4 regions of the Streptomyces sp. P9-A4 genome follow, and region 3 is predicted to be linked to each of the others. Evidence: riboswitches for the same ligand, from Rfam matches in the RefSeq annotation. Region 3 holds a riboswitch; each other region holds the start of a gene.
The links. Region 3 has a riboswitch for cobalamin ahead of cobN (cobaltochelatase subunit CobN). Riboswitches for the same ligand answer to the same signal wherever they lie in the genome.
Positions count from the first base shown of each region.

Region 1: it holds a riboswitch for cobalamin, as region 3 does, so the genes downstream of both, V4Y03_RS22950 (ribonucleoside-diphosphate reductase subunit alpha) here and cobN (cobaltochelatase subunit CobN) in region 3, are expected to answer to the same signal.
Region 2: it holds a riboswitch for cobalamin, as region 3 does, so the genes downstream of both, V4Y03_RS01975 (energy-coupling factor ABC transporter permease) here and cobN (cobaltochelatase subunit CobN) in region 3, are expected to answer to the same signal.
Region 4: it holds a riboswitch for cobalamin, as region 3 does, so the genes downstream of both, V4Y03_RS06970 (cobalamin biosynthesis protein) here and cobN (cobaltochelatase subunit CobN) in region 3, are expected to answer to the same signal.

Region 1 is NZ_JAZIFY010000001.1:5,050,440-5,056,187, reverse strand. It holds gene mctP (monocarboxylate uptake permease MctP) at 1-672, shown strand, start outside; gene V4Y03_RS22955 (GNAT family N-acetyltransferase) at 748-1,248, shown strand; cobalamin riboswitch at 1,303-1,434, shown strand; gene V4Y03_RS22950 (ribonucleoside-diphosphate reductase subunit alpha) at 1,568-3,943, shown strand; gene V4Y03_RS22945 (ribonucleotide-diphosphate reductase subunit beta) at 3,943-4,956, shown strand; gene def (peptide deformylase) at 5,022-5,657, opposite strand; gene V4Y03_RS22935 (tetratricopeptide repeat protein) at 5,725-5,748, opposite strand, start outside.
Region 2 is NZ_JAZIFY010000001.1:438,952-444,699, forward strand. It holds gene dhaK (dihydroxyacetone kinase subunit DhaK) at 1-311, shown strand, start outside; gene dhaL (dihydroxyacetone kinase subunit DhaL) at 320-1,075, shown strand; gene V4Y03_RS01970 (PTS-dependent dihydroxyacetone kinase phosphotransferase subunit DhaM) at 1,072-1,491, shown strand; cobalamin riboswitch at 1,557-1,764, shown strand; gene V4Y03_RS01975 (energy-coupling factor ABC transporter permease) at 1,794-2,492, shown strand; gene V4Y03_RS01980 (energy-coupling factor ABC transporter substrate-binding protein) at 2,489-2,914, shown strand; gene cbiQ (cobalt ECF transporter T component CbiQ) at 2,921-3,670, shown strand; gene V4Y03_RS01990 (ATP-binding cassette domain-containing protein) at 3,667-4,536, shown strand; gene V4Y03_RS01995 (NADPH-dependent 2,4-dienoyl-CoA reductase) at 4,632-5,748, shown strand, end outside.
Region 3 is NZ_JAZIFY010000001.1:3,558,909-3,564,656, forward strand. It holds gene cobN (cobaltochelatase subunit CobN) at 1-3,155, opposite strand, end outside; cobalamin riboswitch at 3,195-3,334, opposite strand; gene V4Y03_RS15950 (cobalamin biosynthesis protein CobG) at 3,408-4,643, shown strand; gene V4Y03_RS15955 (precorrin-8X methylmutase) at 4,640-5,293, shown strand; gene V4Y03_RS15960 (precorrin-2 C(20)-methyltransferase) at 5,326-5,748, shown strand, end outside.
Region 4 is NZ_JAZIFY010000001.1:1,547,170-1,552,917, reverse strand. It holds gene V4Y03_RS06980 (putative cobaltochelatase) at 1-758, opposite strand, end outside; gene V4Y03_RS06975 (cobyric acid synthase) at 805-2,352, opposite strand; gene V4Y03_RS06970 (cobalamin biosynthesis protein) at 2,349-3,323, opposite strand; cobalamin riboswitch at 3,359-3,498, opposite strand; gene V4Y03_RS06965 (hypothetical protein) at 3,613-3,834, opposite strand; gene V4Y03_RS06960 (inorganic phosphate transporter) at 3,847-5,121, opposite strand; gene V4Y03_RS06955 (alpha/beta hydrolase) at 5,507-5,748, shown strand, end outside.

The sequences.
Region 1 (5,748 bases), 1.5 Mb from region 3:
AAGGTGAAGAACGGCCAGCTCGCGATCCCGCAGCTGTTCGAGACGATGTTCCCGGACTGGTTCGCGGGCGTCGCGTTCGCCGCGATCGGCATCGGCGCGCTCGTCCCGGCCGCGATCATGTCGATCGCCGCGGCCAACCTCTTCACCCGCAACATCTACAAGGACTTCATCAAACCGGACGCCACCCCGGCCCAGGAGACCAAGGTCTCCAAGCTGGTCTCGCTCCTGGTGAAGGTCGGCGCGCTGGTCTTCGTCCTCACCATGGACAAGACGGTCGCGATCAACTTCCAGCTGCTCGGCGGCATCTGGATCCTCCAGACCTTCCCGGCCCTGGTCGGCGGTCTGTTCACCCGCTGGTTCCACCGCTGGGCGCTGCTCGCCGGCTGGGCCGTCGGCATGGTCTACGGCACGGTCGCCGCGTACGGCGTCGCCAGCCCGACCCAGAAGCACTTCGGCGGCTCCTCCGCGGAGATCCCGGGCATCGGCGAGATCGGCTACATCGGCCTCACCGCCTTCGTCCTCAACGTCGTGGTCACGGTCGTCCTGACCTTCGTCCTCAAGGCCGTCAAGGCCCCCGAGGGCGTCGACGAGACCTCCCCGGCGGACTACACGGCCGACCGCGGCGACTCCGGGGTCAAGGACCTCCCGAAGGTCGGCGCCGGGTCGCACTGACCCACGGACGCGCGGTGAAGGGGCCCGGGAAAATCCCGGGCCCCTTTCCGTACGCGCCGGGGCACACTGACCGTCATGGACTTCACGATCAGGGCGGTACGGCCCGAGGAGTACGAGGAGCTCGGTGACCTCACCGGGCTGACCTATCTGAACGACGGACTGCTGCTGCACGGAGAGGACGACTTCTATCTGGACGTGCTGCGCGACACCGCCCGGCGGGCGCGCGAGAGCGAGGTGCTCGTCGCCGTCGACGCCGAGGACGGGATCATCGGCGGGGTGACCTTCGCCCCCGGCGGCACCACCTGGGCGGACATCGCGGTCCCCGGCGAGGCCGAGTTCCGGATGCTCGTGGTCGCTCCGGCGGCCCGCGGCAGGGGCGTCGGGGAAGCCCTCGTACGCACCTGCGTGGACCGGGCGCGGAACCTGCCGGAGTGCGCGCGGATCGTGCTCTCCACGGACGCGAAGATGGTCTCGGCGCACCGGATCTACGAGCGGTTGGGCTTCGTCCGCACCCCCGAGCGGGACTGGGAGCCGATCCCCGACCACCGCCTGCGTACCTACGCCTTGGCGTTCTGAGCCCGGGACCGACACAACATGTGGGGGGTGCCACGAGCGGCGCCCCCCACATGTATGCTCGTCCTCGCTGTCGACGCAGGGGAATCCGGCGCGAATCCGGAACTGTCCCGCAACGGTGTGCTTCATACGGATTCGACGGATCCGTACGACGTGAGTCCGAGGACCTGACGACAGCGCGCCCGGTCCGTCCGTTCCGGGTGCCACAGACGTCCGGGCCTCGCGGAGTGGGCCGGTGGACGCGGCGCACCCGCGCGTACGGGTGCCCGCCTGCCCGCCTTCCCCCGCCGCGGCCCCGAGCCGAGCGAGGGAGAGCCCCCACGTGACCATCGCGCCCGCCGATCCGGCGTCCGCCGAGGCTTCCGCGGTCGAGAGCGACGGCCCCGGGACCGTGCTGCTGCGGACCCTGACCGACCTCACCGCCGATCTCCCCGACACCGACCCCGGCAAGGTCGCCGCCGCCGCGCTCCGCGGTCGCAGCGCCGTCGCGGACGAGGCGGAGCTGCGCGAACTGGCCACCGAGGCTGCCGCGGGCCTGATCGCCGAGGACCCGGCGTACTCCCGGCTCGCCGCCCGGCTCCTGACGATCACGATCGCCGACGAGGCGGCCGGCCAGGGCGCCGTCGCCTTCTCCGCCTCCGTGGCCGTCGGTCACCGCGAGGGTCTGATCGCCGACCGCACCGCCGCCTTCGTCGCGCTGCACGCGGACCGGCTCGACGCGACGATCGACCGGGCCGGCGACGACCGCTTCGGCTACTTCGGTCTGCGCACCCTCTACTCGCGCTACCTGCTGCGCCACCCGATCACCCGCGAGGTGATCGAGACCCCGCAGCACTTCATGCTGCGCGTCGCCTGCGGTCTCGCCGAGGACGACTCGGTCCGCGCGCTCGACGAGGTCGCCGCGTTGTACGGCCTGATGAGCCGCCTGGACTACCTGCCGTCCTCCCCCACGCTCTTCAACTCCGGCACCCGCCACCCGCAGATGTCCTCCTGCTACCTGCTGGACTCCCCGCAGGACGAGCTGGACTCCATCTACGACCGCTACCACCAGGTCGCGCGGCTCTCGAAGCACGCGGGCGGCATCGGCCTCTCGTACTCCCGCATCCGGGCCCGCGGTTCGCTGATCCGGGGCACCAACGGGCACTCCAACGGCATCGTGCCGTTCCTGAAGACCCTCGACGCCTCCGTCGCCGCCGTGAACCAGGGCGGTCGCCGCAAGGGCGCCGCCGCGGTCTACCTGGAGACCTGGCACGCGGACATCGAGGAGTTCCTCGAGCTCCGCGACAACACCGGCGAGGACCAGCGCCGCACGCACAACCTGAACCTGGCGCACTGGATCCCTGACGAGTTCATGCGCCGGGTCAACGCCGACGCCGACTGGTCGCTGTTCTCCCCGGCGGACGTGCCCGAGCTGGTCGACCTGTACGGCGAGGAGTTCGACGCCGCCTACCACAAGGCCGAGGCGGCGGGCCTGGCCCGCAAGACCATGCCGGCCCGTGACCTGTACGGCCGGATGATGCGGACCCTGGCCCAGACCGGCAACGGCTGGATGACCTTCAAGGACGCCTCGAACCGGACCGCCAACCAGACCGCCGAGCCCGGCACCGTCGTCCACTCCTCGAACCTCTGCACCGAGATCATCGAGGTCACGAACGACGGCGAGACGGCCGTCTGCAACCTGGGCTCGGTCAACCTGGGTTCGTTCGTCGTCGGTTCGGACATCGACTGGGACCGCCTGGACGAGACCGTCCGCACGGCCGTCACCTTCCTCGACCGCGTCGTCGACATCAACTTCTACCCGACCGAGCAGGCGGGCCGCTCCAACGCCCGCTGGCGGCCGGTGGGCCTGGGCGCGATGGGCCTCCAGGACGTCTTCTTCCAGCTGAAGCTGCCGTTCGACTCCGCCGAGGCGCGCGCGCTGTCGACGAAGATCTCCGAGCGGATCATGCTGGCGGCGTACGAGGCCTCCGCCGACCTCGCCGAGCGCAGCGGCCCGCTCCCCGCCTGGGACGAGACCCGCACCGCCCGCGGCGTCCTGCACCCCGACCACTACGACGTGGAGCTCAACTGGCCGGAGCGCTGGGCGGCGCTGCGCGAGCGGATCGCGGCGGTCGGCATGCGCAACAGCCTCCTGCTCGCCATCGCGCCGACGGCGACCATCGCCTCGATCGCGGGCGTCTACGAGTGCATCGAGCCGCAGGTCTCCAACCTGTTCAAGCGCGAGACGCTGTCCGGCGAGTTCCTCCAGGTCAACTCCTACCTGGTCGACGAGCTGAAGAGGCTCGGCGTGTGGGACGCGCAGACCCGTGACGCGCTCCGCGACGCCAGCGGTTCGGTGGCCGGCTTCACCTGGATCCCGGCCGAGGTCCGCGAGCTGTACCGGACGGCCTGGGAGATCCCGCAGCGCGGTCTGATCGACATGGCCGCCGCCCGTACGCCGTTCCTGGACCAGTCGCAGTCGCTGAACCTGTTCCTGGAGACGCCGACGATCGGCAAGCTGTCGTCGATGTACGCGTACGCCTGGAAGCAGGGCCTGAAGACGACGTACTACCTGCGCTCCCGCCCGGCGACCCGGATCGCCCGCGCCGCCCAGGCGTCGACGGCCGCCGCCGCCATCCCCGTCCAGCAGGCGACGCCCGACGCGGACGCCCTCGCCTGCTCCCTCGAAAACCCCGAGTCCTGCGAGGCCTGCCAGTAATGACCAACGAGAAGAAGAACCTCCTCGACCCGGGCTTCGAGCTGACCCTCCGTCCGATGCGCTACCCGGACTTCTACGAGCGCTACCGCGACGCCATCAAGAACACCTGGACCGTGGAGGAGGTCGACCTCCACTCGGACGTCGCCGACCTCGCCAAGCTGACGCCGGCCGAGCAGCACATGATCGGCCGTCTGGTCGCGTTCTTCGCGACGGGCGACTCGATCGTCTCCAACAACCTGGTGCTGACGCTCTACAAGCACATCAACTCCCCGGAGGCGCGGCTGTACCTGAGCCGTCAGCTCTTCGAGGAGGCGGTGCACGTCCAGTTCTATCTGACGCTGCTGGACACCTACCTGCCCGACCCGGACGACCGCGCCGCCGCCTTCGACGCGGTCGAGGAGATCCCCTCCATCCGCGAGAAGGCGCAGTTCTGCTTCCGCTGGATGGACTCGGTCGAGAAGATCGACCGTCTGGAGACGGCCGCCGACCGCCGCCGCTTCCTGCTGAACCTGATCTGCTTCGCCGCGTGCATCGAGGGCCTGTTCTTCTACGGCGCCTTCGCGTACGTGTACTGGTTCCGGTCCCGCGGCCTGCTGCACGGCCTGGCCACCGGCACCAACTGGGTGTTCCGTGACGAGACGATGCACATGAACTTCGCCTTCGAGGTCGTGGACACCGTCCGCAAGGAGGAGCCGGAGCTCTTCGACGACGCCCTCCAGCAGCAGGTCACGGACATGCTGAAGGAGGCCGTCGAGGCGGAGCTGCAGTTCGGCCGCGACCTGTGCGGCGACGGCCTGCCCGGCATGAACACCGAGTCGATGCGCGAGTACCTCCAGTGCGTCGCCGACCAGCGCCTCCAGCGCCTCGGCTTCCCCCCGGTGTACGGCTCCGAGAACCCCTTCTCCTTCATGGAGCTCCAGGGCGTCCAGGAACTCACCAACTTCTTCGAGCGCCGCCCGTCCGCCTACCAGGTGGCGGTCGAGGGCTCGGTGGACCTCGACGAGGACTTCTAGCCGGTACGAGAAAGGGCCCCGCTCCTGGTGAGGAGCGGGGCCCTTCTTCGTGTCGCGGGGCCGGATCAGGCGTTCGGCACCGTCTCGTAGCGCGGGGTGCCCTCTTCCATCTGGCGCAGGGCGTCCTTGCGGTCGCGCTTCGACAGCTTGTCGATGTAGAGGAAGCCGTACAGGTGGTCCGTCTCGTGCTGGAGGCAGCGGGCGAAGTAGCCGGTGCCGCGGACCTTGACCGGGTTGCCCTGGGCGTCCTGGCCGTGGACCTCCGCGTAGTCGGGGCGGGCCAGCTCCGCGTAGGCGGTCGGCACCGAAAGACAGCCCTCGTTGGACTCGTCGAGGGCGCGCAGCTCGGCCGGGAGCTCCTGGAGGACCGGGTTGACCACGACACCGGTGTGCCGGACGCCCTCGTCGTCGGGGCAGTCGTAGACGAAGACCTTGAGGTCCACGCCGATCTGGTTCGCGGCCAGGCCCACGCCCTCGGCGGCCTTCTGGCTGGCGAACATGTCGTCGATCAGCTTCGCCAGCTCGTCGTCGAACTCGGTGACGTCCTTGCACTCCCGGTGAAGCACCGGGTTGCCGACGACCGTGATCGGGCGGACCGTGCCGCGCTCGCTGTGGGCGAGCTCGCGCGCCTCGCAGTCCTCCGTGTCCACGACGAAGCCGTCGTTGATCTGCGTCTGCTCGTCCGTCTCCTGCTGCGCCATGTCCGGCCGCGCCCTTCTGAAATCCCGATTCCGTCGAGGGACAGCCTACGGGCCCGCCGGGAGACGATCAGCAGACCTCTTCGAGATCGCG
Region 2 (5,748 bases), 3.1 Mb from region 3:
TGATGACCTCGCGGGAGATCGCGGACTTCGCCGTCGACGCCGTCCTGACGGACCTGCGCCCGTCCGGGCCGGTGATCGCCCTGGTGAACGGGATGGGAGCGACCCCGCTCCTCGAACTGTACGGATACAACGCCGAGGTGCAGCGGGTGCTCGGCGAGCGGGGGGTGCCGGTGGCCCGGACCCTGGTCGGGAACTACGTGACCTCGCTCGACATGGCCGGCTGCTCGGTGACCCTGTGCGAGGTGGACGAGGAACTGCTGCGGCTCTGGGACGCGCCCGTGGAGACACCGGCGCTGCGCTGGGGACGGTGAGCCGGGTGATGGAACAGGTGGGAGAGAAGGAAGAGACGGGAGAGGCGGACCGGGTGGACGACGGCACGGAGACCTTCGGCGCGGACTTCCTGGTCCGCTGGCTGACCCACCTGGCCGAGGCGGTCGACCGCGAGGCGGACCGGCTCACCGAGCTGGATTCGGCCATCGGCGACGCCGACCACGGCGTCAACCTCAAGCGCGGGTTCGCCGCCGTGAGCGACATCCTCGCGAAGGAGCCGCCGGCGACGCCGGGCGCGGTGCTCACCACCGCCGGACGGCAGTTGATCTCCACGGTCGGCGGCGCGTCGGGGCCGCTGTACGGCACGCTGCTGCGCCGTGCGGGCAAGACGCTGGGCGACGGCGAGCGGGTCACCCGGGCCGAGTTGGCGGAGGCCCTCGGTGCCGGTGTGGCGGCCGTGTCGCAGCTGGGCGGGGCCCAGGTGGGCGACAAGACGATGCTGGACGCCCTCGTGCCGGCCGTGGAGGGGCTGCGGGAGTCGTACGGTGCCGCCCGTACGGCTGCCGAGGCGGGCGCCCTCGCGACCGTACCCCTGAGGGCCCGCAAGGGCAGGGCCAGTTACCTCGGCGAGCGGTCGGTGGGCCACCAGGACCCGGGGGCGACGTCCTCGGCCCTGCTGTTCGCGGCACTCGACGAGACGGCGGGCGCGGAAGCCTCACGCAGCGAGGAAGCCTCACGCAGCGCGGAGTCCTCGCGTACGGAAGCGGCGGGCGCCGAGACCTCGCGCGCCGAGGGGGCGTCATGAGCGGCGGGACCCCGGCCGGTTCCGTCGGCATCGTGCTCGTCTCGCACAGCGCCGCCGTCGCGACGGCGGTGGCCGAGCTGGCCCGGGGGCTCGCCGGCGGCGGCGACCTGGCGCCCGTGGCCCCCGCGGGCGGGACCCCGGACGGCGGCCTCGGCACAAGTTCCGAGCTGATCTGCGAGGCGGCGAAGGCCGTCGACCGGGGCGCCGGGGTGGCGGTCCTGGTCGATCTGGGCAGCGCCGTACTCACCGTGAAGGCGCTGCTCGCCGAGGGCGACGAACTGCCCGGGGGCACCCGCCTGGTGGACGCGCCGTTCGTCGAGGGCGCGGTCGCCGCCCTGGTCACGGCGAGCGCGGGCGGGGACCTCGACGCGGTGGCCGCGGCGGCCTCGGAGGCGTACGCCTACCGCAAGGAGTGAGTGCGCGGAGTGACCGAGACGCCGCACCGGGTGGCGACCGTGTTGTGATCCAGCAGGTCAACGCACTAATGTCGCAGGGCCTTGGTGTACGGGAAACCGGTGAAGTACCGGTGCGGCCCTCGCCACTGTGATCGGGAGGTCCGGCTCCACCCCCGCGGGGAACACCCTCGGGGAAGCCACTGGACCGCGTCGGGAGACCGTCGTGGTGTGGGAAGGCGGAGTCCGGACGGCATGACCGTCAGCCAGGAGACCGGCCAGGGTGCGTTGTCCATCCACGAGGTGCTGGAGAGGGTCTCCCAACCATGCATATAGCCGAGGGGTATCTACCCCCTGTGCACGCCGCCGCCTGGGGCGTCGCGTCCGCGCCGTTCGTCGTCCACGGGGTCCGCGCGCTGACCCGCGAGGTGCGGTCGAATCCCGAGTCCACCCTGCTGCTCGGCGCCTCCGGCGCCTTCACCTTCGTCCTGTCGGCACTCAAACTGCCCTCGGTGACGGGGAGTTGCTCACACCCGACCGGTACGGGTCTGGGCGCCATCCTGTTCCGGCCGCCGATCATGGCGGTCCTGGGGACGATCACCCTGCTCTTCCAGGCGCTGCTGCTCGCGCACGGCGGCCTGACCACGCTCGGCGCGAACGCCTTCTCGATGGCGATCGTCGGCCCCTGGGCCGGCTACGGGACGTACCGGCTGGTGCGCCGCCTCGGGGCGCCGCTGATGGTCGCCGTCTTCTTCGGCGCGTTCGTCGCCGACCTCTCCACGTACTGCGTGACCAGCGTCCAGCTGGCCCTGGCCTTCCCCGACCCGGGCAGCGGTGTCCCCGGCGCGCTCGTCAAGTTCGGCGGGATCTTCGCCGTGACGCAGATTCCGCTCGCGGTGAGCGAGGGCCTGCTCACCGTCCTCGTGATGCGGCTGCTCACGCAGTCCAGCAAGGGTGAACTGATCCGGCTCGGCGTCCTCGCCGGGCGTCGGACGGACCGGCACGAGGAGGCGGCCGCGCGATGAGCAGGAACGCGAAGATCAACGCCCTGCTGCTGCTCGTCGTCGCCGCGCTCGCGGTGCTGCCGCTGGCGCTGGGGCTCGGGGACCACAAGAAGGAGCCGTTCACCGGCTCCGACGCGGAGGCGGAGACCGCGATCACGGAACTTCGCCCGGACTACGAGCCGTGGTTCAGCCCCTTGTACGAGCCGCCGTCCGGAGAGATCGAGTCCGCGCTGTTCGCCTTGCAGGCGGCCGTCGGCGCGGGCGTCCTGGCGTACTACTTCGGTCTGCGGCGGGGCCGCAGACAGGGGGCGGAACGAGCGAAGGCGGAGGCCGGGGCGGCCGTGGAGGAGGGGGCCGCCGCGCACGAGCACGGCGCCGCTCCCCCGCACGACGAGCCCGCCGCCGCGCCGCCGCGCGGGGCACCCGACGGGCAGGACGCGTAGCCGCCGATGCTGCCGATCGACGCGGCGGCGCACAGCGGTCGCTGGCGCCTCCGTCATCCTGCCGAGAAGGCGCTGCTCGGCTTCGGCCTGACCTTGTGCGCCGTCGGTCTGCCGCCGTGGCCGGGCGCCGTGCTCGTCGCGGCGGCCACGCTCACGGTCCTGCTCGGTCCGGCCGGTGTGCCGGGCCGGGCCCTGTGGCGGGCCTTCCGGGTGCCGCTCGCGTTCTGCGTCACGGGAGCCGTTCCGCTGCTCTTCGAGGTCGGCGGCGCCCGGGGGCTCGTCGCGTGGGCGCCCGGCGGGCCCGCGCAGGCGGGCGGGCTGCTGCTGCGGACCGCGTCGGCCTCGCTCGGGGTGCTGCTGTTCGCGTTCACGACGCCGGTGTCGGACGTCCTGCCCCGGCTCGTACGGGCCGGGGTGCCGGCGCCGGTGGTCGACGTGGCGCTCGTGATGTACCGGATCATCTTCCTGCTGCTCGACTCGCTGGCCAAGATCCGGCAGGCGCAGGCGGCCCGGCTCGGGCACACCACACGGGCGGCGACCTGGCGGTCGCTGGCCGGTCTCGGCGCGACGACGTTCGTCCGGGCCTTCGACCGGGCGCAGCGGCTGCAGTCGGGGCTCGCCGGGCGGGGTTACGACGGGACGCTGCGGGTCATGGTGCCCGCGTGTGCGGTGTCCCGCCGGTTCCTCGCCGCCTCGGGCGCGCTCCTCGCGGGGCTCGTCGCCCTCACCCTCGTACTGGAAAGGTTCCTTCCGTGACGTCTTCGACGCCCCCCACCCCCGTCGTCGAGCTGGTCCGCGCCGGTTTCGCCTACGAGGACGGTCCCGCTGTCCTCTCCGGGGTGGACTTCGCGGTGGCGGAAGGGCGCGCGGTCGCGCTGCTCGGCCGCAACGGCGGCGGCAAGACGACGCTGCTTCGGCTGCTCAGCGGCGGTCTGCGGTGCGGGAGCGGGTCGCTGCTCCTGGACGGGGAGGAGGTGGCGTACGACCGGAAGGGGCTGACCCTGCTGCGGACGACCGTGCAGCTGGTGGTGCAGGACCCGGACGACCAGCTGTTCGCCGCGTCGGTCGGCCAGGACGTGTCGTTCGGGCCGATGAACCTGGGACTGCCGGAGGAGGAGGTGCGGCTCCGGGTGCGCGAGGCGCTGGAGGCGCTGGACATCGCGGCCCTGGAGGACCGGCCGACGCACCTGCTGTCGTACGGGCAGCGCAAGCGGGCGGCGATCGCGGGGGCCGTGGCGATGCGGCCACGGGTGCTGATCATGGACGAGCCGACGGCGGGACTCGATCCGCACGGCCAGGAGCGGCTGCTCGACACGCTCCACCGGCTGCGCGGCTCGGGCACGACGGTGGTGATGGCGACGCACGACGTGGATCTGGCGTTGCGCTGGGCGGACGAGGCGGCGGTGCTGGCCCCTTCGGGGCTGCGGACCGGGCCGGTCGCGGAGCTGCTCGCGGACGACGCGCTGCTCGCCGAGGCCCGGCTGCGGCGGCCGTGGGGCACGTCGGTGGCCCGGCTGCTCCGCGCGCATGGTCTGCTGGCCCCCGGTGCGCCGGAGCCGCGCACCCCGGAGGAGCTGGAGGCGTGGTCGGGGGTGGTGGCGGCCCGCTTTGCTACCGAGTAGTAGACATCACGCCTCTCTCCTTCTGCAACTAGTTGCATAACCGCCTGGGAGCCCCTAGAACTGGGGGCGAAGATCCTGCGCGAGGAGGCGCCCGCATGACCCCGTACCCGCACCTGCTGAGCCCGCTCGACCTCGGGTTCACCACCCTGCCCAACCGGGTGATCATGGGATCGATGCACGTCGGCCTGGAGGAGACCGAGCACGGCTTCGAGCGCATGGCCGCGTTCTACGCCGAGCGCGCCCGGGGCGGTGTCGGCCTCATCGTCACCGGCGGCATCGCGCCCAACGAGGCCGGGCGCCCCTGGGACGGCGGCGCGAAGCTCACCACGGCGGAGGAGGCGGCCGAGCACCGGCTGATCACCGACGCCGTGCACGGGGCCGGTGGCCGGATCGCGATGCAGATCCTGCACTTCGGCCGGTACGCGTACCACCCCGGCCTCGTCGCGCCGAGCGCCCTCAAGGCGCCCATCAGCCCCTTCGTACCGAACGAGCTGACCGAGGCCGAGGTCGAGCAGACCGTCGAGGACTACGCGCGCTGCGCCGAACTCGCCAAGGAGGCCGGGTACGACGGTGTCGAGGTGATGGGCTCCGAGGGTTACCTGATCAACGAGTTCATCGCCGCCGCGACCAACCAGCGCACCGACCGCTGGGGTGGCTCGTACGAGAACCGCGTGCGGTTCCCGCTGGAGATCGTCCGCCGGATCCGCGAGCGGGTCGGCACGGACTTCATCGTCGTCTACCGCCTGTCCATGCTGGACCTCGTGCCCGGCGGTTCCACCCTGGAGGAGGTCGTCCGGCTGGCCAAGGAGATCGAGGCGGCCGGCGCGACCATCATCAACACCGGCATCGGCTGGCACGAGGCCCGCATCCCCACCATCGCGACCTCCGTGCCGCGCGGGGCGTACACCTGGGTGACGAAGAAGCTGATGGGCGCGGTCTCCGTGCCGCTCGTCACCAGCAACCGCATCAACACCCCCGAGGTCGCCGAGGAGATCCTCGCGGACGGCCGCGCCGACCTCGTCTCGCTGGCCCGCCCCTTCCTCGCCGACCCGGACTTCGTCGCCAAGGCCACGGCCGGGCGCGCCGACACGATCAACACCTGCATCGGCTGCAACCAGGCCTGCCTGGACCACACGTTCAACCTGAAGATCACCTCCTGTCTGGTCAACCCGCGCGCCTGCCACGAGACCGAGCTGGTCCTCTCCCCCACCC
Region 3 (5,748 bases):
CCGTGGTACTGGAAGTAGTCGTCTGAGTCGGCGATGTCGTGCTCGCGGGTGTCCGTGTTCTTCGCGGCGACCGCGATCCGCTTGTACGCGGTCTCCATCTCGGCGCGCGCCGGGCGGCCTTCGAGCCCGCGCCCGTACGCGTAACCGCCCCAGACCGTGTACACCTCGGCGAGGTCCGCGTCCGTGCGCCAGTCGCGCGAGTCGATCAGCTGGAGGATGCCCGCGCCGTACGTCCCCGGCCGCGAGCCGAAGATGCGGGTCGTGGCGCGCCGTTCGTCGCCGTGCTCCGCGAGGTCGGCCTGCGCGTGCGCCCGGACGTGGTTCTCCTCGGCCGACTCGCCCTCCAGGCCGGCGACCAGCCGGACGGCGTCGTCGAGAAGCCCGATGACGTGCGGGAACGCGTCCCGGAAGAAGCCCGAGATGCGCAGTGTGACATCGACGCGCGGGCGGCCCAGCTCGGCGAGCGGGATCGGCTCAAGGCCGTTGACGCGGCGTGAGGCCTCGTCCCACAGCGGGCGGACGCCGAGCAGGGCGAGCGCCTCGGCCACGTCGTCGCCGGCGGTGCGCATCGCGCTCGTACCCCACAGGGAGAGCCCGACGGAGGTCGGCCACTCGCCGTTGTCGGTGCGGTAGCGCTCCAGGAGCGAGTCCGCGAGCGCCTGCCCGGTCTCCCAGGCGAGCCGGGAGGGCACGGCCTTCGGGTCGACCGAGTAGAAGTTCCGGCCGGTCGGCAGGACGTTGACCAGGCCGCGCAGCGGCGAGCCCGAGGGGCCGGCCGGGACGAAGCCGCCGTTCAACGCGTGGACGGCGTGGGTGAGTTCGTCGGTGGTGCCGGCCAGACGCGGCACGACCTGCTCGCAGGCGAACCGCAGCACGGCGTGCACCTCGGAGCCGTACGCGGCGGCCACGGCCGGGATCGCGTCCACGGACCAGTCCGCCGCCTCCATGCCCTCGACCAGCTCGCGCGCCTTGGCCTCCGCCTCGTCGGCGGTGGTGCGGGTCGCGGCCGACTCGTCCAGGCCGAGCGCCTCGCGCAGACCCGGCAGCGCCTGCGTGCCGCCCCAGATCTGGCGGGCGCGCAGGATGGAGAGGACCAGGTTGACCCGGGCCTCGCCCTCCGGGGCGCCGCCGAGGACATGCAGACCGTCGCGGATCTGGGCGTCCTTGACCTCGCACAGCCAGCCGTCGACGTGCAGCAGGAAGTCGTCGAAGCCGTCGTCCTCCGGGCGCTCCTGGAGGCCCAGGTCGTGGTCGAGCTTGGCGGCCTGGATCAGCGTCCAGATCTGGGCGCGGATCGCGGGCAGCTTCGCCGGGTCCATGGAGGAGATCTGCGCGTACTCGTCGAGCAGCTGCTCCAGGCGCGCGATGTCGCCGTACGAGTCGGCGCGGGCCATCGGCGGCACCAGGTGGTCGACGAGGGTGGCGTGGACGCGGCGCTTGGCCTGGGTGCCCTCGCCCGGGTCGTTGACCAGGAAGGGGTAGATCAGCGGGATGTCGCCGAGGGCGGCGTCGGGGCCGCAGGCGGCGGACAGACCGGCGTTCTTGCCGGGCAGCCACTCCAGGTTGCCGTGCTTGCCGAGGTGGACCATGGCGTCGGCGCCGAAGCCTCCGTCCTCGGCGCGGGCGGCGATCCAGCGGTAGGCGGCCAGGTAGTGGTGGGACGGCGGGAGATCGGGGTCGTGGTAGATCGCGATCGGGTTCTCGCCGAAGCCGCGCGGCGGCTGGATGAGGATCAGGAGGTTCCCGCGCCGCAGGGCCGCGAGGACGATGTCGCCCTCCGGATTGCGGGAGCGGTCGAGGAACATCTCGCCGGGCGCCGGGCCCCAGTGCTCCTCGACGTGGGTGCGCAGCTCCTCGGGGAGCGTCGCGTACCAGCGCTTGTAGTCGGCGGCCGGGATGCGGACCGGGTTCTTCGCGAGCTGCTCCTCGGTCAGCCAGTCCTGGTCGTGGCCGCCGGCCTCGATGAGGGCGTAGATCAGCTCGTCGCCGTCGCCGGAGAGCAGGCCGGGGAGGTCGGCCTCGGGCCCGAAGTCGTACCCCTCGGCGATCAGCCGGCGCAGCAGGGAGACGGCGGAGGCGGGGGTGTCCAGGCCGACGGCGTTGCCGATGCGGGAGTGCTTCGTCGGGTACGCGGAGAGGACGAGCGCCAGCCGCTTCCCGGCGTTCGGGATGTGGCGGAGGCGGGCGTGCCGGACGGCGATCCCGGCGACGCGGGCGGCGCGCTCGGCGTCGGCGACGTACGCGGGCAGGCCGTCCTCGTCGATCTCCTTGAAGGAGAACGGGACGGTGATGAGCCGGCCGTCGAACTCGGGCACGGCGACCTGGCTGGCGGCGTCCAGCGGGGAGAGGCCCTCGTCGTTCTCCTCCCAGGCGGCGCGCGAGCCGGTCAGGCAGAGCGCCTGGAGGATCGGCACGTCGAGCGCGGCGAGCGCGCCCGCGTCCCAGGCCTCCTCGTCGCCGCCGGCCTGCGCCTCGGCGGGCTTCGTACCGCCCGCCGCGAGAACGGTGGTGACGATGGCGTCGGCGGTGCGGAGGCGGTCGAGCAGCTCCGGCTCGGGGGCGCGCAGGGAGGCCACGTACAGCGGGAGGGCCTGGGCTCCGGCGTCCTCGACGGCCTCGCAGAGGGCGCCGACGAAGGCGGTGTTCCCGCTCATGTGGTGGGCGCGGTAGTAGAGCACGGCGATCGTCGGACCGTCGGTCGTCCGGGGCGTGCGCTCCAGGGGGCCCCAGGTGGGGGCGGCGGCCGGGGCCTCGAAGCCGTGACCGGTGAGGAGCACCGTGTCGGACAGGAAGCGGGCGAGCTGCTCCAGGTTCGCGGGGCCGCCGTGCGCCAGGTAGGCGTGGGCCTCGGTGGCGACGCCGACGGGGACGGTGGACGCCTCCATCAGCTGGGCGTCGGGGGCCTGTTCGCCGCTGAGGACGACCATCGGCTTCCCGGCCGCGCGGACCGCGTCGAGGCCGTCCTCCCAGGAGCGGAGCCCGCCGAGGAGCCGTACGACGACCAGGTCGGCGCCGTCGAGCAGGGCCGGAAGGTCGGCGAGCGGCAGCCGGGAGGGGTTGGCGAAGCGGTACTCGACCGGACCGCCGCCGGAGCCGGCGGTCGCCGCGCGGGCGCTGAGCAGATCGGTGTCGGAGTGCGACAGCAGCAGAAGCATGGCGAGCGCAGGCCTTCCTCGGGGTTGTCCGCGCCCCGGGTGGTCGTATGGACGGCGGGAGTTCCTGACTCACCCGCACCATCGCTGGTACGGGCTCACAGTGGCGGGACCGCGCCGGATTCTCACCGGGCTTCCTCCCCGGGGTCCTGGGACCCCATGCCGATCTGCATCCTAGATCGTGCGGTCTCCGCGCCGGAGGGAGCCGGGGAGTCGGCCGGATCACACTCGGTGGCCGCCCGGTTCCCCGTGGGTATGCTCGCCGCCATGCCGCCCACCCCGCCCCCGCCGCCCGAACCGGGCGAAGCTCGCATACGGGACCGTGGCGACGCCTGCCCCGGAGCGCTGCGCCTGCATCCCGCCGACGACGGCCGGCTCGCCCGACTGCGCCTGCCCGGCGGGCGCTTGACCGTGCGTCAGGTCGAGGTGCTCGCCCTTGTCGCCGAGACCCTCGGTGACGGGCGGATCAGCATCACCTCGCGGGGCAACGCGGAGCTGCGCGGTCTCGGCGACGGCTGCGGGGCGGAGCTCGCGGGGCTTCTCGCCGGGGCGGGGCTGCTGCCCTCCCCCACCCATGAACGCGTCCGCAACATCGTGGCCTCCCCGGCCTCCGGACTCGACGGACTCGGGTACGCGGACGTGCAGTTGTGGGCGCGCGCCCTGGACACCGCCCTGTGTGCCGAACCCCGGGCCGCGTCCCTTTCGGGACGGTTCCTGTTCCTCCTCGACGACGGGCGCGGGGACGTCGCCGGGCTCGGCGGCGATGTGAGCTTGGTCGCAGGAGAGGGCGGGACCGTCCTGCTGTGGCTCGGCGCGCGGGTCTTCCGGCTCGCCGCCGACGACGCCGTCCGCGCCGCCCTCACCGCCGCCCTCGCCTTCCTCGACGCCGCCGAGACCGCCGGGAACGGGGCCTGGCGGCCCCGCGAACTGCCCGAAGGGCACGTACCCGACTGGGCAGGAGCCCTCGCACGGGCCGGGATCCCGGCGGAGCCCGTACCCGTACCGCCGCTTCCCGCGTCCCCGCCCCCCGCACCCGGGCCGCTCGGCGAGCACGCCCTGCACGTCCTCGCCCCGCTCGGCCGGCTGACCGCCGCCCAGCTGCGGGCCCTGCCGCCCGCCGGCGAGATCCGGCTCACGCCCTGGCGCGGGGCGGTCGTCACCACCGACCCCGCGAGACTCCCCGAGCTGGAGTCGTACGGCCTGATCACCCGCCCCGACGCCCCCGGCGCCGGGGTCACCGCCTGCACCGGACGCCCCGGGTGCGCCAAGTCCCTCGCCGACGTCCGGGCGGACGCCCTCGCCGCGCCCCCCGGGCCGCTGCCCGTGCACTTCTCCGGGTGCGCGCGCCGCTGCGGGCACCCGTACGGCGCCTGGACCGGTGTCCTCGCCACCGGCGACGACACCTATCTAGTGGACGGCGCCCCCACCCCCCGTACCTCCCTGCCCGCGGCAGTCGCGGCGGCCCGCGCCCTGCCGACCCACACGAGATGAGCGAGAGCACCAGGATGTTCGACTACGAGAAGGACGGGGCGGAGATCTACCGCCGGTCCTTTGCCACCATCCGCGCCGAGGCGGATCTGGCGGGCCTGCCCGCCGACATCGCCCAGGTGGCGGTCCGGATGATCCACGCCTGCGGCATGACCGACCTCGTGCAGGACATCGCGTACTCCCCCGGGGTCGTCGCGGACGCCCGCGCCGCCCTGCGCGCCGGTGCGCCGATCCTCTGCGACGCGCAGATGGTCGCGAGCGGCGTCACCCGCAAGCGGCTGCCCGCCGACAACGAGGTGATCTGCGCGCTGTCGGACCCGGCCGTGCCGGGCCTCGCCGCCGAACTCGGCACCACCCGCTCCGCCGCCGCCCTCGAACTCTGGCGGGACCGCCTCGAAGGCTCCGTCGTCGCCATCGGCAACGCCCCCACCGCCCTCTTCCACCTCCTGGAGATGGTCGCGAAGGGCGGGCCCCGCCCGGCGGCCGTCCTCGGCATACCGGTCGGCTTCATCGGCGCCGCCGAGTCCAAGGACGCGCTGGCCGCCCAGGACCTCGGCCTCGAATACCTCGTCGTACGGGGCCGGCGCGGCGGCAGCGCGATGACCGCCGCCGCGATCAACGCGATCGCTCACGAAGCGGAGATCCAGGCATGAGCGGGGCCGAGGGCATGACCGGGACCGAGGGCATGAGCGCGAAGGGCGACGGGGGCACGACCGTGACCGGCAAGCTGTACGGCGTCGGGCTCGGGCCCGGCGATCCGGACCTGATGACCGTGGCCGCCGTGAAGGCCATCGCCGCCGCCGACGTCGTCGCCTACCACTCGGCCCGCCACGGCCGTTCCATCGCCCGCTCGATCGCCGCCGGACACCTCCGCGAGGACCACATCGAGGAGCGGCTGATGTACCCGCTCACGGTGGAGACCACCGACCACCCCGGCGGCTACCGGGGCGCCCTCGACGACTTCTACGAGGAGGCCGCGGCCCGCCTCGCCGCCCACCTCGACGCGGGCCGCACGGTCGCCGTCCTCGCCGAGGGCGACCCGCTGTTCTACGGCTCGTACCAGCACATGCACAAGCGGCTCGCCGACCGCTACGACACCACCGTCATC
Region 4 (5,748 bases), 2.0 Mb from region 3:
GTCACCTGAGGCAGCAACTCCCGGGCGGCGACGATCCGTTCGCGCAGCGCGGTCTCCTCGCCGGCCCAGCGGGCGGCGAAACCGGCCGCGTCGTCCTCGAAGGCGAGCCGCCGCCGGACGACCTCGACGCGCTGCCGCGGGTCGCGTGACGCGGCGACCTCGACGGTCAGCCCGAACCGGTCGAGCAACTGGGGCCGCAGCTCACCCTCCTCGGGGTTCATGGTCCCGACGAGCAGGAAGCGCGCGGCATGCCGTACGGAAACACCCTCGCGCTCGACGTGGGAGGCCCCCATGGCGGCGGCGTCGAGGAGATGGTCGATGAGGTGGTCCGAGAGCAGGTTGACCTCGTCGACGTAGAGGATTCCCCGGTGCGCGGCGGCGAGCAGCCCCGGCTCGAAGGCCTTCACGCCCTCGGCGAGCGCCTTCTCGATGTCGAGCGCGCCGACGAGCCGGTCCTCGGAGGCGCCGACGGGCAGCTCGACCATCCGCGCGGGCCGCTCGGCCCCGGGCGCGTCGTCGTGCGGCCCGTCCGGGCACGCCGGGTCGGGCGAGGCCGGGTCGCAGCTGAACCGGCAGCCCGCGACCACCGGAACGGCGGGCAGGAGTTCGGCGAGCGCGCGGACGGCCGTGGACTTGGCGGTGCCCTTCTCGCCGCGCACGAGAACACCGCCCACCGCGGGACTGACGGCGTTCAGCAGCAGCGCCAGCCGCAGGTCGTCCATGCCGACGACGGCGGTGAACGGATAGCGGGTGCTCATCGGGTGATCGCTCCTTCGCTCGGTGTGTCTGCGGGTCCTGGGGTCCTCACGGCGCACCCGGCGGCACGAACGGCAGCCCCGCCGGGGCCCCCTCCTCGATCAGCCGCAGCAGGGCGTCCGTGTCCGCGTGTTCCTCGATCAGGTCGCCGAGGCGGTCGAGCTGTTCCTCCCGCAGCGTCCCGAACGACGTGTCGGGCGCCGGCACGAACCGTCGTCCGGCCGCCGCCGCGACCTCCCGCAGGAACGCCCGCCGGAACCCGTCGCTCTCCAGCGAGCCGTGCCAGTGGGTGCCCCACACGGAGCCGACCCGGCAGCCGTCCAAGAACGGCTCACCGCCCAGCACGTCCGCGACGCCGTGGTGGATCTCGTACCCCTCGACCCGCTCCCCGAGCGCCTCGCCGACCGGCCGGGCGAGGGTCTTCTCGACCCCGAACCGCACCCGTACGGGCAGCAGCCCGAGCCCGTCGACCACTCCGGCCCTCGATTCGACCTCGTCCTCGATGCGCTCGCCCAGGGCCTGGAAGCCGCCGCAGATGCCGAGCACCGGCCGGCCCTCGGCCGCGCGCCGGACGAGGGCGTCCGCGAGCCCCCGCTCGCGCAGCCACGCGAGCGCCTTCACCGTCCCCCGGGTCCCCGGCACGACGACCAGGTCCGCGTCGACGAGCTCCTCCGCCCGGTCCACGAACCGCACGACGACACCCGGCTCGGCGGCCAGTGCGTCCACGTCCGTGAAGTTGGACATCAGGGGTACGGCGCAGACGGCGATCCGCAGCACGTCCTCACCGACCGGCGGTGCGACGACCGACTCGCGGACGGTGCCGCGCAGCGACACCCTCAGGCCGTCCTCCTCGTCGATGCCGAGCCCGTGCGCGTACGGCAGGACGCCGAAGGTCCGGCGCCCGGTGAGCCCGTGCAGCATGTCGAGACCCGGTTCCAGGAGGGTGACGTCACCCCGGAACTTGTTCACGAGATAGCCCGCGACCAGCGACTGGTCCTCGGGCGAGAGCAGCGCCGTCGTCCCGAAGAACTGGGCGAAGACCCCGCCCCGGTCGATGTCCCCGACGACGACCACGGGCAGCTTCGCGGCCCGCGCTATGCCCATGTTCACGATGTCGGTGCGCCGCAGATTGATCTCGGCCGGACTGCCCGCCCCCTCGCAGATCACGGCGTCATACGTGCCCCGGAGCTCCTCGAGGCACGCCATCACCGGCTCGAAGAGCGTCTTCTGCCGTCCCCCGTGCAGCCTCTTCCCGGAAGACGCCTCCCCAGCCCCCCCGAAGAACCCCCGGGCGCTCATCTCCCCCACCGGCCTGCCCATGAGGACGACCTGGCTGGAGCGGTCGCTGCCCGGCTTGAGCAGCACTGGGTTCATCAGCGCGGTCGGCTCGACGCGGGCGGCCTGCGCCTGCATGGCCTGCGCCCGCCCGATCTCGGCGCCCTCGCGCGTCACGAAGGAGTTCAGGGACATGTTCTGTCCCTTGAACGGCGCGACCTTGATCCCCTGCCGGACCAGCCAGCGGCAGATGCCGGCCGTCACGACGCTCTTGCCGGCGTCGGACGTGGTCCCGGCGACGAGCAGCCCCCCACCCCTCATGCGTTCCTCCGCTTCAGCGCGCTCGCGATCATCCGGCCGCCCACACAGGCGGCCAGGGTCAGTCCGGTGACCCGGCGGGACAGCCGGACCGCCCGGTCGATGTCGGCGACCTCGACGGGCCGCCCCTCCCCGTTCAGGACGGGCCGGTGCTCGGTCCTTCCGGCGTACGAGAGGGTCCCGCCGAGCCGTACGCCGAGCGCGCCCGCGAAGGAGGCCTCGACGGGGCCCGCGTTGGGGCTCGGGTGCTTCGCCGCGTCCGCCCGCCAGGCCCGTACGGCCCCGCGCGGGTTCCCTCCGGCGAGCGTCGCGGCCACGGCCGTCAGCCGGGCGCCGGGCCAGCCGGCCAGGTCGTCGAGGCGGGCGGAGGCCCAGCCGAAGCGGCGGTGGCGCGGCGACTTGTGGCCGACCATGGCGTCGAGGGTGTTGACGGCGCGGAAGGCGACGAGGCCGGGCACGCCCGCGACCGCGCCCCAGAAGAGGGCGCCGACCACGGCGTCGGAGGTGTTCTCGGCGACCGACTCGACGACCGCGCGGGCCATCGCCGGTCCGTCCAGGGAGTGCGGGTCGCGCCCGCACAGGTGGGGCAGCCGTTCCCGGGCCACCTCCAGGTCCCCGGCGGCGAGGGCGCCGCCGATCGCGCGGGCCTCCCGCCCCAGGGTCGTACCGCCGACGACGGCCCAGACGGAGGCGGCGGTGAGGGCGACGGAAGCGGCCGGCCGGTTCCGCACGGTCCGGGCGGCGAGCGCGCCGAGGGCGGCGGTGGAGCCGGCGCAGACGGCGGTGTGCAGGGCGCCCCAGCCGCGGTGGTCGCGCCACAGGGCCCGTTCGACCCCGGCGGCGGCCCGGCCGAACGCGGCGACGGGATGGCCGCGGCGGGGGTCGCCGACGAGCAGGTCGACGGCGAGGCCCGCGGCGGCGCCGTACGCGAAGACGGCGGTGGCTCTGGAAGGTCTGGGGCTGCGGCCGGGCATGGCGCTGCGTCCTCACTCAGGGTCCGCGCCCTGGATCGACGTGACCGGCGGCGAGAGTTCCTGACTCCCGGACCCTTCGGATCCGGTCACAGTGGCGGGACCGCGCCGGATTCGCACCGGACTTCCTCTACTGCCTCCGTAATGGCCTCGGCAGTCCACCACGGCCCGAGAACAGCCGTCAACTCACCCTTGACCTGCATCGCGTCACTGTGCGAAGCACCACAAACACGACGGCCGGGCGGCCCGCACACGAGGTGCGGACCGCCCGGCCGTTGGTGTTCGCGGACCGTCAGGCGACGATCAGGTAGATCCCGTACGCCACGGCCGCGAGGCACAGGGCGAAGCAGGCGTAGGCGCCGGTGCGGGCCAGGGCGGCGGAGCCTCCCTGGGCGGCGGCCTGCTCCTGCTTGGAGAGGCCGATGACGCCGAGGGTGAAGAGGCCCACCAGCGCGACGGTCGCCACGAGGCTGACTCCGAAGACGGAGCCGAGGGCTGCCCAGTCGATCTTCATGTCGTTCGTTCCTTACACCGCTGCGGCGGGGGCCGGGGGAGCGCTCGGGTCGGTCGGGGCCGGCGCGGGGATGGTGGTCTTGAGGTCCTCGTCGGTGACGGCGGCGACGGAACCGGCCGGCGGCGGCGGGGTGACGGCCGCGATGGCGGTGGTCACCACACCCGCGGGCTCGGCCTCGGCGTCGAGGTCGTCGGCGGTGACGTTGTGCTGGTCGACCGGCTTGCGGCGGGACAGCGACCAGATGACGCCCGAGCCGGCGATCAGCAGGACCGCGACGGCGGCGATGCCCCAGGGGCCCTGCTTGGTGAGGAACTCGGCACCGGCGCCGACCAGGGCCGCGGCGGGCAGGGTCAGACCCCAGGCGACGAACATCCGGGTCGCGGTCGACCAGCGGACGACACCGCCCTTGCGGCCGAGACCGGCGCCCATCACGGCACCCGAGCAGGACTGGGTGGTGGAGAGGGAGAAGCCGAGGTGCGAGGAGGCCAGGATGACCGTCGCGGCGCTGGTCTGGGCGGCGAAGCCCTGCTGCGGCCGGAGGTCGGTGAGGCCCTTGCCCATGGTGCGGATGATGCGCCAGCCACCGAGGTAGGTGCCGAGGGCGATCGCGACGCCGGCGGAGACGACGACCCAGAGCGGCGGGTTGGAGCCGGGGTCGACGACGCCCTGGGTGACCAGGGCCAGGGTGATGATGCCCATCGTCTTCTGGGCGTCGTTGGTGCCGTGGGCGAGGGAGACGAGACCGGCGGAGGCGATCTGGCCGACCCGGTAGCCCTTGGCGGTGTGCTTCTCGTCGGTCTTCGCGCCGATCCGGTACGTCAGCCTGGTGGCCAGCATCGCGGCGAGACCGGCCACGATCGGCGCGGCGACGGCCGGGATGAGGACCTTGGTGACGATCGTCGGGCCGTTCACGGCCGACCAGCCGGCCGACATGACCGCGGCGCCGATGAGACCGCCGAAGAGGGCGTGGGAGGAGCTGGACGGCAGTCCGAGCAGCCAGGTCAGCAGGTTCCACAGGATGGCGCCGACCAGCGCGGCGAAGATCACCTCTGTGCGGATGCCCTCTTCGTTGATGATCCCGCCGGAGATCGTCTTGGCGACCTCCACGGACAGGAACGCGCCGACGAGGTTGAGCACGGCGGACATGGCCACCGCCGTCTTGGGCTTCAGCGCACCGGTCGAGATGGTCGTGGCCATCGCGTTGGCGGTGTCGTGGAAACCGTTCGTGAAATCGAACACGAGAGCTGTCACGACCACAATGGCGAGCAGCAGCGTGATGTGTTCCATTTACCCAGGCAATCGTTTGGCGTCAGTGGCCAGTCGAACGTAGGCAACCTGAGTGAACGGAAGGTGAACTGGGTCGGGCGCTGCGGTGTCCCCATCCGGTGTCAAGACATTCCGCTTACGGCTCCGGCGTGCCGGTCGTCCACGATGCGGTCACCCCGCGACCCCGGGTAATCCGGGCGAACACCGGGCACGTACGACCTGACCCGGTTCGCCCCACGCCACCCGGTTCCGCTCCCCGGACCGCGTCATCCGGACGGGCGACCCCGCCGAGGAGACCCATGTCACTCCCCAGGGGCCCTCCCCGAGGCGACCCCGGCCCCCGCCCCACCCCCCCGGCCGGGTCCGTCCGGTGGCAGCCCGCCCCCACCGTGCCGAGACTGGGAGCGTGCGCCCGGCTACAGCGACGGCAGCGGCCGTCACCACTCTGATCGGTGTCGGCGCGGTCGCGATCGCGGCCGGCCGGTACGCCAGCGACGTCGCCCTCAGGGCGCCGTCCGGACGACCCCTGCCCGGGGATCCCAAACTGACCGTGCACGCCACGGACCCCGAACGGATCACCCTCACCCGCAGCCTCGCCTCGCTGCGCCCCGGCACGTACGGGATCGAGGGCCACGGCCTGCACGCCGT